Regions from separate parts of the Staphylococcus sp. IVB6181 genome, predicted to be linked through region 1. Evidence: riboswitches for the same ligand, from Rfam matches in the RefSeq annotation. Region 1 holds a riboswitch; the other holds the start of a gene.

Region 1 (6,449 bases):
TACATATGTAGTATTCATACCCCAAATAAGAAGGGCAAAAACACACCTTACAACCTAATTATAACTTGCAATACATACTTAGCAAAGCAATTTATACTTGTATGAGACACTGATATACATAAGAAAATATAAATATAATGCTTAGAATGTAGGTTTGCGAGATAATTGTCAAACAATACCCTAAATCAAGGTAGAACCTACTATTTCTTCACACTAACATGTAAATGAAATTTAAAGTTTAAATTTATATGAAGATTTGATTGAGTTTTTCTAAATAATCCATTTTTCTCGCGACTTTCTTTTTATTCGGAACATGGATGGATTCAACTGTTTGATCATTATCGCAGCAATGTTCAATTTCAGATACGGATTCCCCGAAATAAGACATGAGGTAATTACGTCGGCAGGTCTTTAAGTTTTTATACCCCATCATCTTAAGCAATCCTTCTTGTTTGCGATTTGCGGACACTTTGAAAATTGCTTGTATTTCTTCTTGGTTATAGCGAGAAGCTAAAATTTTAATGATTTGCTGCTTTTCAGGCGGTAACTCAACACCTGCAAACATTGCAGCAACATCGTCATCTGTAATTACATCCGCAAACAATATCGTTTCTAACAAGAAATAATCATCAGGTTGATACAGACTGATAGCTTGGCTGAGTTGTCCATCACGACCTGCCCTGCCGATTTCTTGAATGTAACTTGAAGGACTGACAGGCAGATGATAATGAATAATAGTGCGGATATCTGGTTTATTTATCCCCATCCCAAATGCGCTTGTCGCTACAATAATCGGAATTTTATTTTGTATGAATTGCTGCTGGACAGTTTGACGTTCTTGATATGATAAATCGCCATGATAGATACCCGTTAAATAGCCTTCATCGTAAATCATCTGTGCAAGTTCTCGGCATTTTTTCTTAGAAGATACGTAAATAATAGTCGGACCGGTTGTTTGTATCGCGGCTTTCAGACATTCATTTTTTTGTGCATCATTATCAAAATTGATATGCGACAACATAATATTGTCTCTGCTCATCTTTGTTTTAACAACATCAAACTCAGATTGCACAATGGATTCAATATCTTCTTTTAAATGCAAAGGTGCAGTTGCTGTCAGTGCTAAGACTGTTGCTTTCTTGAAACGTTTTGTAATTTCACCAATCAATGCATAATGCGGTCTGAAATCATAACCCCACTCAGTAATGCAATGTGCTTCATCTAAAACAATCATACCTAGATTGATGGAAGTAATCCATTTGATATTATCTTGATGGAGTATAAATTCGGGACTCAAAAAGATGAACTTAGAATGCTTCAAACGCTTTAAGTTTTTCTGCTTTTCTTCAAAACTCATCCCTGAATGGATATAACTGACTGAACGCTCTCCATTTTTTCTCATCTGCATGACTTGATCATCCATAAGAGAGATTAAAGGTGAAATAATTAAAGTCGGTTGTTGCTTAATATACGTCGGCAATTGGTAGCATAAACTTTTACCGCTGCCTGTAGGCAAAATACCTAACGTATTTTTATGGTCCAGTACATTTTGAATAATTGCTTGTTGCCCTTCTTTAAAAGCATCAAATCCGAACCATTGTTTCAAAGCTTTATTTAACACGTCTTTTCCCTCCTGGCGATTAAGACTATCGCTAATTTGATTTCAAAATAACTCATTTTCGGAAACTCAGCTTTAAACGTTCGCAAGCGTTCATTGCTATGTTGTTTAAAGAAAGATTGGAAAGCTTGAAATTGATCCTCTTTTAAGTAAGCATCGTAATCCGATAAATAACCTTTGATATAAAGTTCTAATATATGGTCTTCTATCGTATTGACTTTTACCCCTTCTTTTTGTGCAATCTCATCAAAGGTCAATCCGGATTGTACGAGTTTAAAGGTATCTTTTGTATTTAATGAGAGTGAAGGCAGTATAATCATTTGAGACAATAACGGAAAAGTCGATGTATCTTCTAACAAATGCATCATTTCTACGAGGTCATTCATTTTGATGATTGCTAAGTCAGACATATTAATGTCTTCGATTAAACTGACTTGCTGATTGGTGTACATGATTTCGTCATAGCCTTGCAAGAAATAATGCAGTACAGATTGTGTTTGGGTTTGATTAAGCAGATCAAACAGCAGGTAAACTTCATTTTTGAATTGATCATCCAATGTTTGGTGCTGAATTTTATAAAATAATGATTTTGCTCGATCTTGAACTTTACTGACTTGAGAAACGGGTATAAATTCAAGTGTGTGATGATGTTTGAATGAAATGGTTTGAATCAGTAATTGCAGTACTTGGAAAGTATTTTGAATACTATCAAACGTATACCGTGTAGATATTTTCAAAGGAATTTTGGTATCAGATGTCTCTATTTCATCAAAGATTCGTTCGAATGATGTATATTTTAAATCTGGCTGACTATGATATAATGATAAAAGTTGTTGGCTACACCCATCAAAATATGTTTGATGTGTTTTAGCACCAATGAGTATATTGTAGATACTTTTATGTGTTTTATAATGGAATGTATGATTTTTTATGTATTGAATTATTTCTTTCAAATCAATCATCACCTATGACCTATAGTATTGAAAAAAGATAAACTGGTGTTAAAATATAAATTACCCTATCAGTGTAGCATTTTTAAAGAAGGAGGCGAAGTAAATTGGCTAAATATACGATTGTAGATATGGATACATGTATTGCGTGCGGCGCATGCGGTGCAGCGGCACCTGATATTTACGACTATGATGACGAAGGTATTGCATATGTCATCTTAGACGATAATGAAGGAACTACACCGGTTCCTGAAGAACTTTATGAGGATTTAGAAGACGCAGACGAAGGTTGCCCTACAGACTCTATTAAAATTGCAGATGAACCATTTGATGGTGATGCTTTAAAATTCGAATAAATTTTCAATCGTTTTACCAGTTTGGTAATCTTCGCTAAAAATAGATTGAAAGTTGAAGACTTGTTAAGTGTTCAACATTATGAAAATACCCCCCGGGGAAAATGTTTCCCGGGGGCTTTAATATATCAATTAATATCTTAAGGCATTTTTTAATCGTTTGAACAGCAACAGGAATATCACTGATACCGCAATACCCTTGATGATGTTAAATGGAATAATACCTGAAACGATGATGATTTTTAAGTTCCTTACAACATCGCCTAAATTCATAATCATTCCGTATAACGGTAATAAAACAAAATAATTTAAAATACTTAATACAATCGTCATTGCGACAATACCAGCACAAAGTCCGATGATAATACTGTATCGGCTTTTCACTGCTTTGCTTACATAATACGCAACGAGTAATAAACTCACTGCCGCCGCAAAGTTTGCAACAGGACCTATCGGATCGCCCATATTGAATAAGAAGTTCAATAAGTTCTTGATAAGTTCTACAATAATTCCGGCTACCGGACCGAAAATAAATGTTGCTAATAATGCAGGTACATCACTAAAGTCTAATGTGAGGTATGGAGGCAGAAACGGTAATGGAAATTTGATAAACATCAAAATAAAAGCAACTGCACTCAACATACTGATAACGATAAAACGTTTGTTCTTTTGTTGATTCATAAGGACTCCTTCCATTCATCTACGTGAATAGGAGGATTTTATTGCACAACAAATAAACCCTCCATCTTCTCCCATCCAGACTATACTGTCGGCTCTAGAATCTCACTAGATCAGCCATATTTATCACAGAGATAAATACAGGTCGCAGGCTTTATTTACTGCCGGTTGGGACTTTCACCCGACCCCGAAGATGAATTTCATTTATATTTTATTTTTCCTATTTATTGTATCCGATTTATCTCACAATTTCAATCTGATTGCATAACTAAGGATAAGCAATCAAAAACCTTGGAGGAATCTCCAAGGTTTAAGCTGTCTATTGTGTTTTAGGCGGTTTCGGCAATTTGATAATAAATGTAGTACCTTTGCCCAATTCGCTTGTAAGACTGATGGTACCATCTTGCGCTTCAACAATCATGCGGCTGATGAATAAGCCTAAGCCTGTTCCCTCTTTACCGCGTTTTCTGGATGCATCTACTTTATAAAAGCGATCAAAGACTAATTCAACATGCTCTGGCGCAATACCGCTGCCGGTATCTTCAATATACAAGATATCATAGTCTTCATCTTCGTCTGTAGTGATGGTAATAGAATCTCCTGGTGCTGTATAACGTGTCGCATTGTCTACAAGATTAGTCAGTACTTGTTCCATACGATCTTCGTCATAATACCATAACTGATGATTGGTATTTGGTGCCAATTCAATTGCAATGTCTAATTCTTCAGCTTGCTGACGGTATTTCAAATGCATGCGTTCTAATAATTGGCTGATCGGTTGAACTTCCTTATGCACAGACAATCCTTCAGCATCCATTCTGGCAACATTTAACAATTCATTAACTAATCTGTTTAAACGCTGTGTTTCATCTAACACAATCGAAAGTGATTCTTTGATTTCTTCAGGTTCAGAAACGACGCCATCGACAATCGATTCTGTATAGCCTTGTAATAACGCAATCGGTGTTCTTAATTCATGGGATACTGTCGCAATAAAGTCTTTTTTCATTTGGTCGAGCTGATGTTCATTGGTCATGTCTCGAATGATTGCTACAATACCGCTGCTTCCGTTAGGCTGGAACTGATCAATATAACTCATTATGACCACGTAATAACGGTTATTCACTTCATACTCTCTGAATTGGTTTTCTTTTTCTTCAAAGGTTTGATTGATTTGATCGATGAAGGCAGCTTTGTTTTCTCCTTCTAGATCTTTTTCCATCTGCTCTGCTAATTGGTTGGATAGAATGATTTTTCTATCTTCATTAATTGCAAGTACACCTTCGACCATAGAATTGATGAGACTTTCTCTAATGTTTTTCGAAGCTGAAATTTCGTTGATATGACGTTGAATTTCACTGCTCATTAAGTTGAATGAATGGGCAAGTTCGCCGATTTCATCTTTCGTATTAATCGTATTGACTAATGAATAGTTGCCTTGTGATACGCCAGTGGCTTGTGTTCTGAGCTGACGCAGCGGCTTAGTAATACGAGATGATAAAAAGAATGCGAATACCGTTGTGATGATTAAGAAAATTACAGCTGTTACTAAAATAATAATCGTAATCACATTGTTGGTATCATCAATGCTTTTTAGGTCTTGGTAGATAAACACACCGCCGCTTTGATTGTTTTCATCAATTTTCGCAGGGTACCCCACTAAAACGTAAGTATGTTTTTTGCCGTTAACTTTTAGTTCTATATGTTTTGAAGCTTTTTTATGTTCGCTGAATACATGATTCAAACCACTGTCTTTTTTAATAACATCCATCATTTTATCTTTAAGTTTAGAATGCGAATTATAATATTCATCATGTTTATTTTTCATGATAATCAACCCGCTCGGGCCTTCTATCAGTGTTTTGCTATGTTTGATCGCAAGTGATTTATTATCAGATTCCTCTAATAAATTACTGATACGATGCGCATCATTTACTAAAGATTGTTCAGTATCTTGCGTATAATATTGCTGAATAAATGTTATTAAAGCAGCACTGAGTAAAATTAAAACTGTCGTTACTATTAAAATAATAGTTAACCACAGTTTAATTACGACATTATTGAGTCGTTTCATCGTCGGTATTAACCTCGAATTTATAACCTACGCCCCATACAGTTTGTATCATATGCGCAGCATCTGATGAGACACGGTTTAATTTTTCTCTGAGGCGTTTGACGTGAGTATCTACAGTACGCAAGTCCCCATAGAACTCGTAATGCCAAACGTCTTTTAACAATTGTTCGCGATCGAATACTTTATTCGGTGTTTTGGCTAAGAAAATTAAGAGTTCGTATTCTTTTGGTGTCAAGTTGACTTGTGTTCCGTCTGCAAGGACACGGTGTGCATCATTATCAATCACCAAATGTTTAAACTCTATTAAATCTCTTGCATGCGGTTCGTTTTGATCTGATGTTGCTGTCAATGTACGTCTTAAAAGTGCTTTAACTCTCAAAACAACTTCTCTTGGAGAGAATGGTTTAACGATATAATCATCTGCACCAGACTCGAAACCTTCAACACGGTTAGTTTCTTCGCCTTTTGCAGTCAGCATAATGATTGGCGTTTCTTTGTACTCTCTTAAGCGGTTCGCAACTTCAATTCCATCGATTTCGGGAAGCATCAAGTCTAACAAGATACAAGCATAATCATTATTCAAGGCTAAGTCCAAAGCCTCTTTGCCGTCTCGAGCTTCTTCGATATCAAAAGATTCTCGTTCTAAATACAATTTTAACAATCTTCGAATTCTTTCTTCGTCATCAACGACAAGAATTTTTGTCATAGATATTGTACCTCCCATAAAAAATCCAATTAAAATGAGTTATACAAGCAAATCAATACTAAAGCGCAAG
Region 2 (6,449 bases), 270 kb from region 1:
AATCAGTTCAATACGTTTTTCCACGTCAATTCCGTAATGTTTTAAACCTTTGAATTTCTCTGGGTTATTGCTGAGTAAATTGACTTTTTCTATGTCGAAATGTTTTAGAATTTCAGCCGCATGATAATAATCACGCAAGTCTTCATCAAAACCTAAAGCTAAATTGGCAGTGACTGTGTCGTAACCTTTTTCAATCAATTCATAAGCTTTTAATTTATTGATTAAACCGATTCCTCTGCCCTCTTGCGGTAAATAAATAATCATACCGCCATGCTCATTGATGTATTTCATTGCTGCTTCTAATTGCGCTCCGCAGTCGCATCTCTGACTGTGGAAAATATCGCCTGTTAAACAAGAGGAATGAATCCGTACATTTTCTACATTTTGAACATCGCCTTTTACAATAGCCACAATTTCATCATGTGAATAATCCGATTCAAAGCCATACATATCAAACGTACCAAAATCTGTCGGCATCTTAACTTTTGCTTTAGCATGCATATGCGTTTCGTGTACTTTGCGGTAATGGATCAAGGCTTCAATGGAAATCATTTTCAACTGATGTTTTTCTTTAAATGCTTGCAGCTGTTCACCTTTTGCCATTGTGCCGTCTTCATTCATAATTTCACATATCAACCCTGCAGGTTTCGAACCTGTCATTTCAGCTAAATCTACTGCTGCTTCTGTATGGCCTTGTCTAACCAACACCCCTCCCGTTCTTGCTATTAACGGGAATAAATGTCCTGGTCGATTGAAGTCGCTTGCAGTACTGTTCTCATCAATCAAAGCACGAGCTGTCATCATTCGTTCATCGGCACTGATGCCTGTTGTAGTATGAATATGGTCGATGCTTTCAGTAAACGCAGTACCGAACTCATCGCTATTTTCTTTAACCATCGGCTCTAAATTCAATGATTTAGCTAATGATAGTGAGATCGGCGCACAAATTAAACCGCGGCCTTCTTGTGCCATAAAATTCACGGTATTATCATTCATTAATTCAGTAATCGCAACTAAATCACCTTCATTTTCACGATCTTCATTATCGACAACAATGATACTTTCACCTTGTTTAAGTGCTTCAACAGCACTTTCTATAGAATCAAATTGCATTTATCAACACTCCTCTAAAAGCCGAATTGCATAAGTTTCTCTTTAGTCAATTCCGACTTGTCATTTGAAATTGCTTTTTGTACATATTTAAATAACATATCCGCTTCTAAATGAACTTTATCGCCCACACGTTTCTGACCTAAAACCGTCGATCGTTTAGTTTCAGGAATCAAATGGATATCAAATTGTCCATGGTCAAGTCTGAAAATCGTCAAACTTGTTCCATCAACAGTGATAGAACCTTGCTGAACCATTTGATCTGTAATCGATGCAGGACATTGTACAGTTACGATGTTAGAGTTGGCAGAAGGTCTGATTTTAATAATCGACCCTACTTCATCAACATGTCCTAATACAAAATGTCCGCCGAACCTGCCTTGACTGGGCATGGCACGCTCTAAATTCACACGATTGCCTTTTGTCAGCTGCGATAAATAAGTTTTGTCTTCGGTTCCTTTAATGACATTGACATCAAAGGAAGATGAATCAAAGGAAGTCACTGTTAAACATGCACCATTCACACTGATTGAATCACCGATATGCATATCTTCTATGATAGTTTGACATGCTATCGTCATTTTGATGACATTTTGTTCTGTAGTCATTCGATCAATCATACCGATTTCTTCTACAATACCGGTAAACATGAAATCACTTCTTTCTTAATACAACTTTGATATTTTGATCAATGATTTCAGAATGGTCAATTTCAAATTGAGGAACTTGTTCCAGCGGTAAAATGCTGTCAGTTTGATAAAACTGATAAGCGCCAGAACCTCCAATTACTTTCGGGGCGTAGTAAATAATCAGTGTTTGTACACACTGCGATTGGAGAAATTGGGAAGTCACTTTAGGACCGGCTTCAACATAGACTGAGCCGATACCTTTCTTATATAAATCTTTTAAAACAGTTTTAATTGAACAATCATCAAGTACAATCACCTGTAAGTGAGATTGAAGTTCATCTGTTTTTATTTGGTTATTTTCTGTGTATACATAGACGGGCGAAGTCGGATCATGAAATATGTTCTGGTTCCAATCCAAATTACCGCTGCGTGCTAATATCACGCGAACGGGCTGGCGTTCACCTTCTAACCTCACCGTTAAACTCGGATTATCCGCAGCAACAGTACCTGCACCGGTCAAAATTGCATCATGACGTGCACGCTGCAAAAACACTTCTTGTTTAACGCCAGGATTGGTAATCCATTTGCTTTGACCCTCATCCGTAGCTTGTTTACCATCCAAACTTACACTTACCTTTAATGTTACTTCTGGTATTTGTGCTTGTTTAGCTTTAAAAAAGTCTGTATACATTGCTTCTGCCTCAGGCTGATGCTGATAATCCACTTCAATACCTGCCGCTGCTAAAATATCATCTCCAGGAGAATCCAAAGTAATGTCTTTCATAGCATAGACAACTTTTTTAATCCCCGCTTCGATAATTTTATTAACACACGGCGGCGTGGATCCAAAATGTGTACAAGGTTCTAAAGATACATAGATGGTTGCACCTTTTGCTGCATATCCAGCCATATCTAATGCTTGTACTTCAGCATGTTTTTCTCCCTGCTTCAAATGTGCGCCGAGTCCGACAATTTTGCCGTCTTTGACAACCACAGAACCGACTGCAGGGTTAACACCTGTTTGGCCTTCAGCCATTTTTGCTAATTGTATAGCATATTGTAAAAAACGATTCAAACAATCACCTCATTAAAAAATCCGCTGTCTCAAATAAAGAGGCAGCGGATTAGAATATATCAACGTTGGATAATTAAGCAGACCAGTCCCTATAGTAAGAAAGCTGATTTCTGTATAGCGAACTAGACCCCACTTAAATACCAATTAAAATTAATATTTAATGACGTCTTGATTCTTTCTCCCATCCAGACTTTAACTGTCGGCTCTAGATTTCCACTAGATCAGCCATACTCATCAAATGAGTACAGGTCGCAGGCTTATAATTTACTGCCGGTTGGGAATTTCACCCTGCCCCGAAAGAATATTATGAAATTGTTTCTGAATCGATCGAGCATGTATTTCGTGCTCATAAGAATATCATAGCTTACTTTATTTTATATGACAATAATTTTAACTTATTTGTTATCTGTTTTCAGCATGATATTCATACAGGCTCTCAACAGCCTGTACAGATTGACGCACTATCATATTGACACCGTTACGTGCTTGATTGATACCATTAGTGATTTGACCGATCGCAATTAAATGCGGCAAAGTCCCGTATCTTGGACTAATTACTTGATTGGTCTCCGGCACAATTTGAATCCCGCCCATCGGGTGCGCTTGAACAATTTGTCTATTCGCAATATCTATTAAGAATGCATCATCTTCATCTAGATCTTTAAGTTGTGTGCGCGGTCCTGTCGCATTAATTACAACGTTGTATCGTTCTGTTTTGGTATCATCATTATATTTGAAGATAAACGTATCATTTTCTTGTGTCACTTCTGCTAAATCTTTTTTAATAATTAAATGACCGTTTTCAATCTCTTCAATCAATAAACGCGCAGTACGCGGCGGCATCGGATTAGAATTAGCTTTAAGTATCGGCATGTATTCTTTCATGAAAATCTTTTGATCTTCGATGCTCAAACTATTCCAAATCCAGTTCATATTTTCTTTGATAGTTTCTAACAAACTTTGGAAAACACTTAAGATTTCAGGATGCGCCAAATCATATTTTAAATCCTTGATCGGATCTCCGACACGTCGATGTACTAATTGTTCTAACGGAATATTCAATTCTTCGCACTCTTGTTTAAACAAATGGATAGCAGATTCTAACGGTACCACGCCGAAATGAGATTTGATAATATTGTTAAAGTTGTCTTTTGTTACATATTTCAATGTAATATCAGGCATTTCACCTCTGACACTCGGCAACTCTCCTTTTCTGCTTACAGCTGTTAAAGGCAAGTTGGGATGATGTTTAACAACATAACGAATAACATCTAAACTGGATAATCCAGTACCGATAACTGCGATATCATCTGTGCCATTCACTGTATTCAGCGTTTCATATGTCGGATACGGTGATTTGATAAATCCTTTTAATCCCTTGAGTTTGTATGGATCATGATACGACATTGTTCCGACAGTCAAGAAGACATAGTCATATTGTCTGCATGCTTCGTGCTGATGATTCGTACATACAAAATATTGAATCTGTGCATCCTTTTCAAACCCTTTTTCTAAAAACATTTCAGTCGCTTTTTCAGTAATGATATGTATATTGTCATACTGATTGCTGAAACGTTCCAAATAGCTTTTCATGTAATGGCCGAATACAAATCTCGGCAAATACGCAGCGTTATCGAATTTAAATTCATCTTGGTCTTCATACCATTTATAAAATTCTTCTTGGTCATTTAAATTCAACGACATGTCTTTACTCGGCAAGTTGATTAATAATTGGGAACTGTCGTTTTGAAAAGGCACACCTTGCCCCATATTTTTCGCATTATCATACACATCTATTTCTAGTTCTTTAAAATATGAATGCTGCTCTAATTGTCTTAAGATACTGACGCCTGCCGTACCCATTCCTATAATTGCAACGCGCATCGTTGATAACCTCCTCTTAACCAATACTTTTAGTTATACACTGTCTATTATGCTATAAACAAAAATAAAGCGAAACAATTAAATCTCAAACATTTAATCATTCCGCTTTAACTTTATTCAATATTAAACTATTATTGGTGTTTTTTATCGTCTTTATAAACAAATAATTTGAAGTATTTACCTTCAGTGTTGATTTTTTCATAGAAGTTCGCAATCAATGATGCGTTGCTTTCCGCCCATTTTATATCTGTCGCATATTGATGTTCACCTGGATTCTTAGGATTCCATCTCATGCTGTATAATGTATTTTGATCTGGGTTGGATAAGAAATGTTTGTGGATGAATTCTGCACCGCCGTCAATGGCTTTTTCTGGTGTATCCCATCCATGTTTCTTAGCGTATTCTGCACCTGTTTTGACAGGGTCTTTATCTAATGCGCCTACACCGTAGAAGTTATAATATTTCTTACCGTCTATCTCTACACCTTTTGATAATTCACTTTTAACAGCGCCTGTTTCCAAGACAGCATGCGAAATCAAGTAGACTTCGTTCACTTGGCGTTTTTTCGCTGCATGTATAAAATCTTCTGTATGAGATAACAAGGTAGGTCGGTCCGCAAGCATACGCTTAATTCTATTCTTATCAATACCTTGATACTTAGATAAATCTAAAAATTGATATTTTTGAATATCATCGTCTATGAAGTTTTTACTATCCATCGCTTTTTTAATTTCTGTACCAGTTGCATCATGCCATCTGTCATTCTTGTCAGAAACCTGCTGGCTTGTATAGTTATCGATTTGTTTTTTCGCTGCCTCTTCTAAAGTCACATCTAAATGTTCAACCTTCTCTACTTTCTTAACGTGTTTAAATAAGACTTGATCTGAAATCATAGAAAAGAAAATAAAGCCAGTAACAGCTAAAATAACAAGCAGCCCTATTATAGCGAAGATAGAGCCCTTCTTGTGCTTCGTCATAATTACACCTCTTAGGTCAAGTTAAATTAAAGTTGATGCGTATTGATTCTAAATCTTAACAATTTTTTAAGTGTATAACAATTCAAAGTTGTCCACTCCACATTTTATCATACCTTTTGAAATGTGACTGGAATGAAGTCAGAATGTAATATTGCTGTAGTCTTCATATAATATTTTTATAACGTCAGTAATAATTAAGTGCAATATAACATTACAAAATAAAAAAAGCCTATTTATTTACAGTGAAACTGTAATAAACAGGCAGAATTCTATAAAAGCACGTTTATTATTCCGGACGTTTATACTCCATCATAATAAAGCTGGCTGCTTCTGATCTATTCTTATAATAGTAACGATTCAAATCGATCGTTCCTTCTATTTTTCCATCGCGATACATCATTTCATTCGTCATATTATTAATCATTATAAAATCTGAACTATCTTTAATCATGTCCAATTCATCATGGCGTGCAAAAAAGTGTTCCAAATTTAAATGTGCGTAATCCATAGAATCCTCCCGTCTTATAGTGAATTATGCTTTATCGTTATGTTTCGGTTCATTTCTGCAATCAAATTCAGTTAAAAATTTATTTCTACCCTTCTATTTAACACTTATTTTGTACAATAAGCAAATGAAATAATTTATAAACTTCGTTAAACTTATTTCAACTGGAAATAACATGTTATGCCCATAGATTGAATAGGTACGAGATGAATATAGAGACATTAATCATCCGTAACCAAGGGATTATTTACACATTGTTGAAGAGATAT

What was found. A riboswitch is a leader RNA that binds a small molecule or an ion and turns the genes downstream of it on or off. The one in region 1 is predicted to bind FMN.
Region 2: linked by a shared signal. The riboswitch ahead of ribD (bifunctional diaminohydroxyphosphoribosylaminopyrimidine deaminase/5-amino-6-(5-phosphoribosylamino)uracil reductase RibD) and the one ahead of MUA90_RS07470 (ECF transporter S component) in region 1 are both predicted to bind FMN.

What each region holds. Positions count from the first base shown of each region.
Region 1 is NZ_CP095096.1:1,521,810-1,528,258, reverse strand. Features, by position in the region: gene MUA90_RS07485 (RecQ family ATP-dependent DNA helicase) at 245-1,621, opposite strand; gene MUA90_RS07480 (helix-turn-helix domain-containing protein) at 1,615-2,580, opposite strand; gene MUA90_RS07475 (ferredoxin) at 2,676-2,924, shown strand; gene MUA90_RS07470 (ECF transporter S component) at 3,054-3,602, opposite strand; FMN riboswitch at 3,662-3,798, opposite strand; gene MUA90_RS07465 (ATP-binding protein) at 3,919-5,673, opposite strand; gene MUA90_RS07460 (response regulator) at 5,657-6,379, opposite strand.
Region 2 is NZ_CP095096.1:1,253,717-1,260,165, reverse strand. Features, by position in the region: gene ribB (3,4-dihydroxy-2-butanone-4-phosphate synthase) at 1-1,113, opposite strand, end outside; gene MUA90_RS06190 (riboflavin synthase) at 1,128-1,760, opposite strand; gene ribD (bifunctional diaminohydroxyphosphoribosylaminopyrimidine deaminase/5-amino-6-(5-phosphoribosylamino)uracil reductase RibD) at 1,765-2,814, opposite strand; FMN riboswitch at 2,984-3,119, opposite strand; gene MUA90_RS06180 (FAD/NAD(P)-binding protein) at 3,217-4,698, opposite strand; gene MUA90_RS06175 (peptidoglycan release complex glucosaminidase SagB) at 4,830-5,675, opposite strand; gene MUA90_RS06170 (hypothetical protein) at 5,962-6,183, opposite strand; gene MUA90_RS06165 (sigma-70 family RNA polymerase sigma factor) at 6,387-6,449, shown strand, end outside.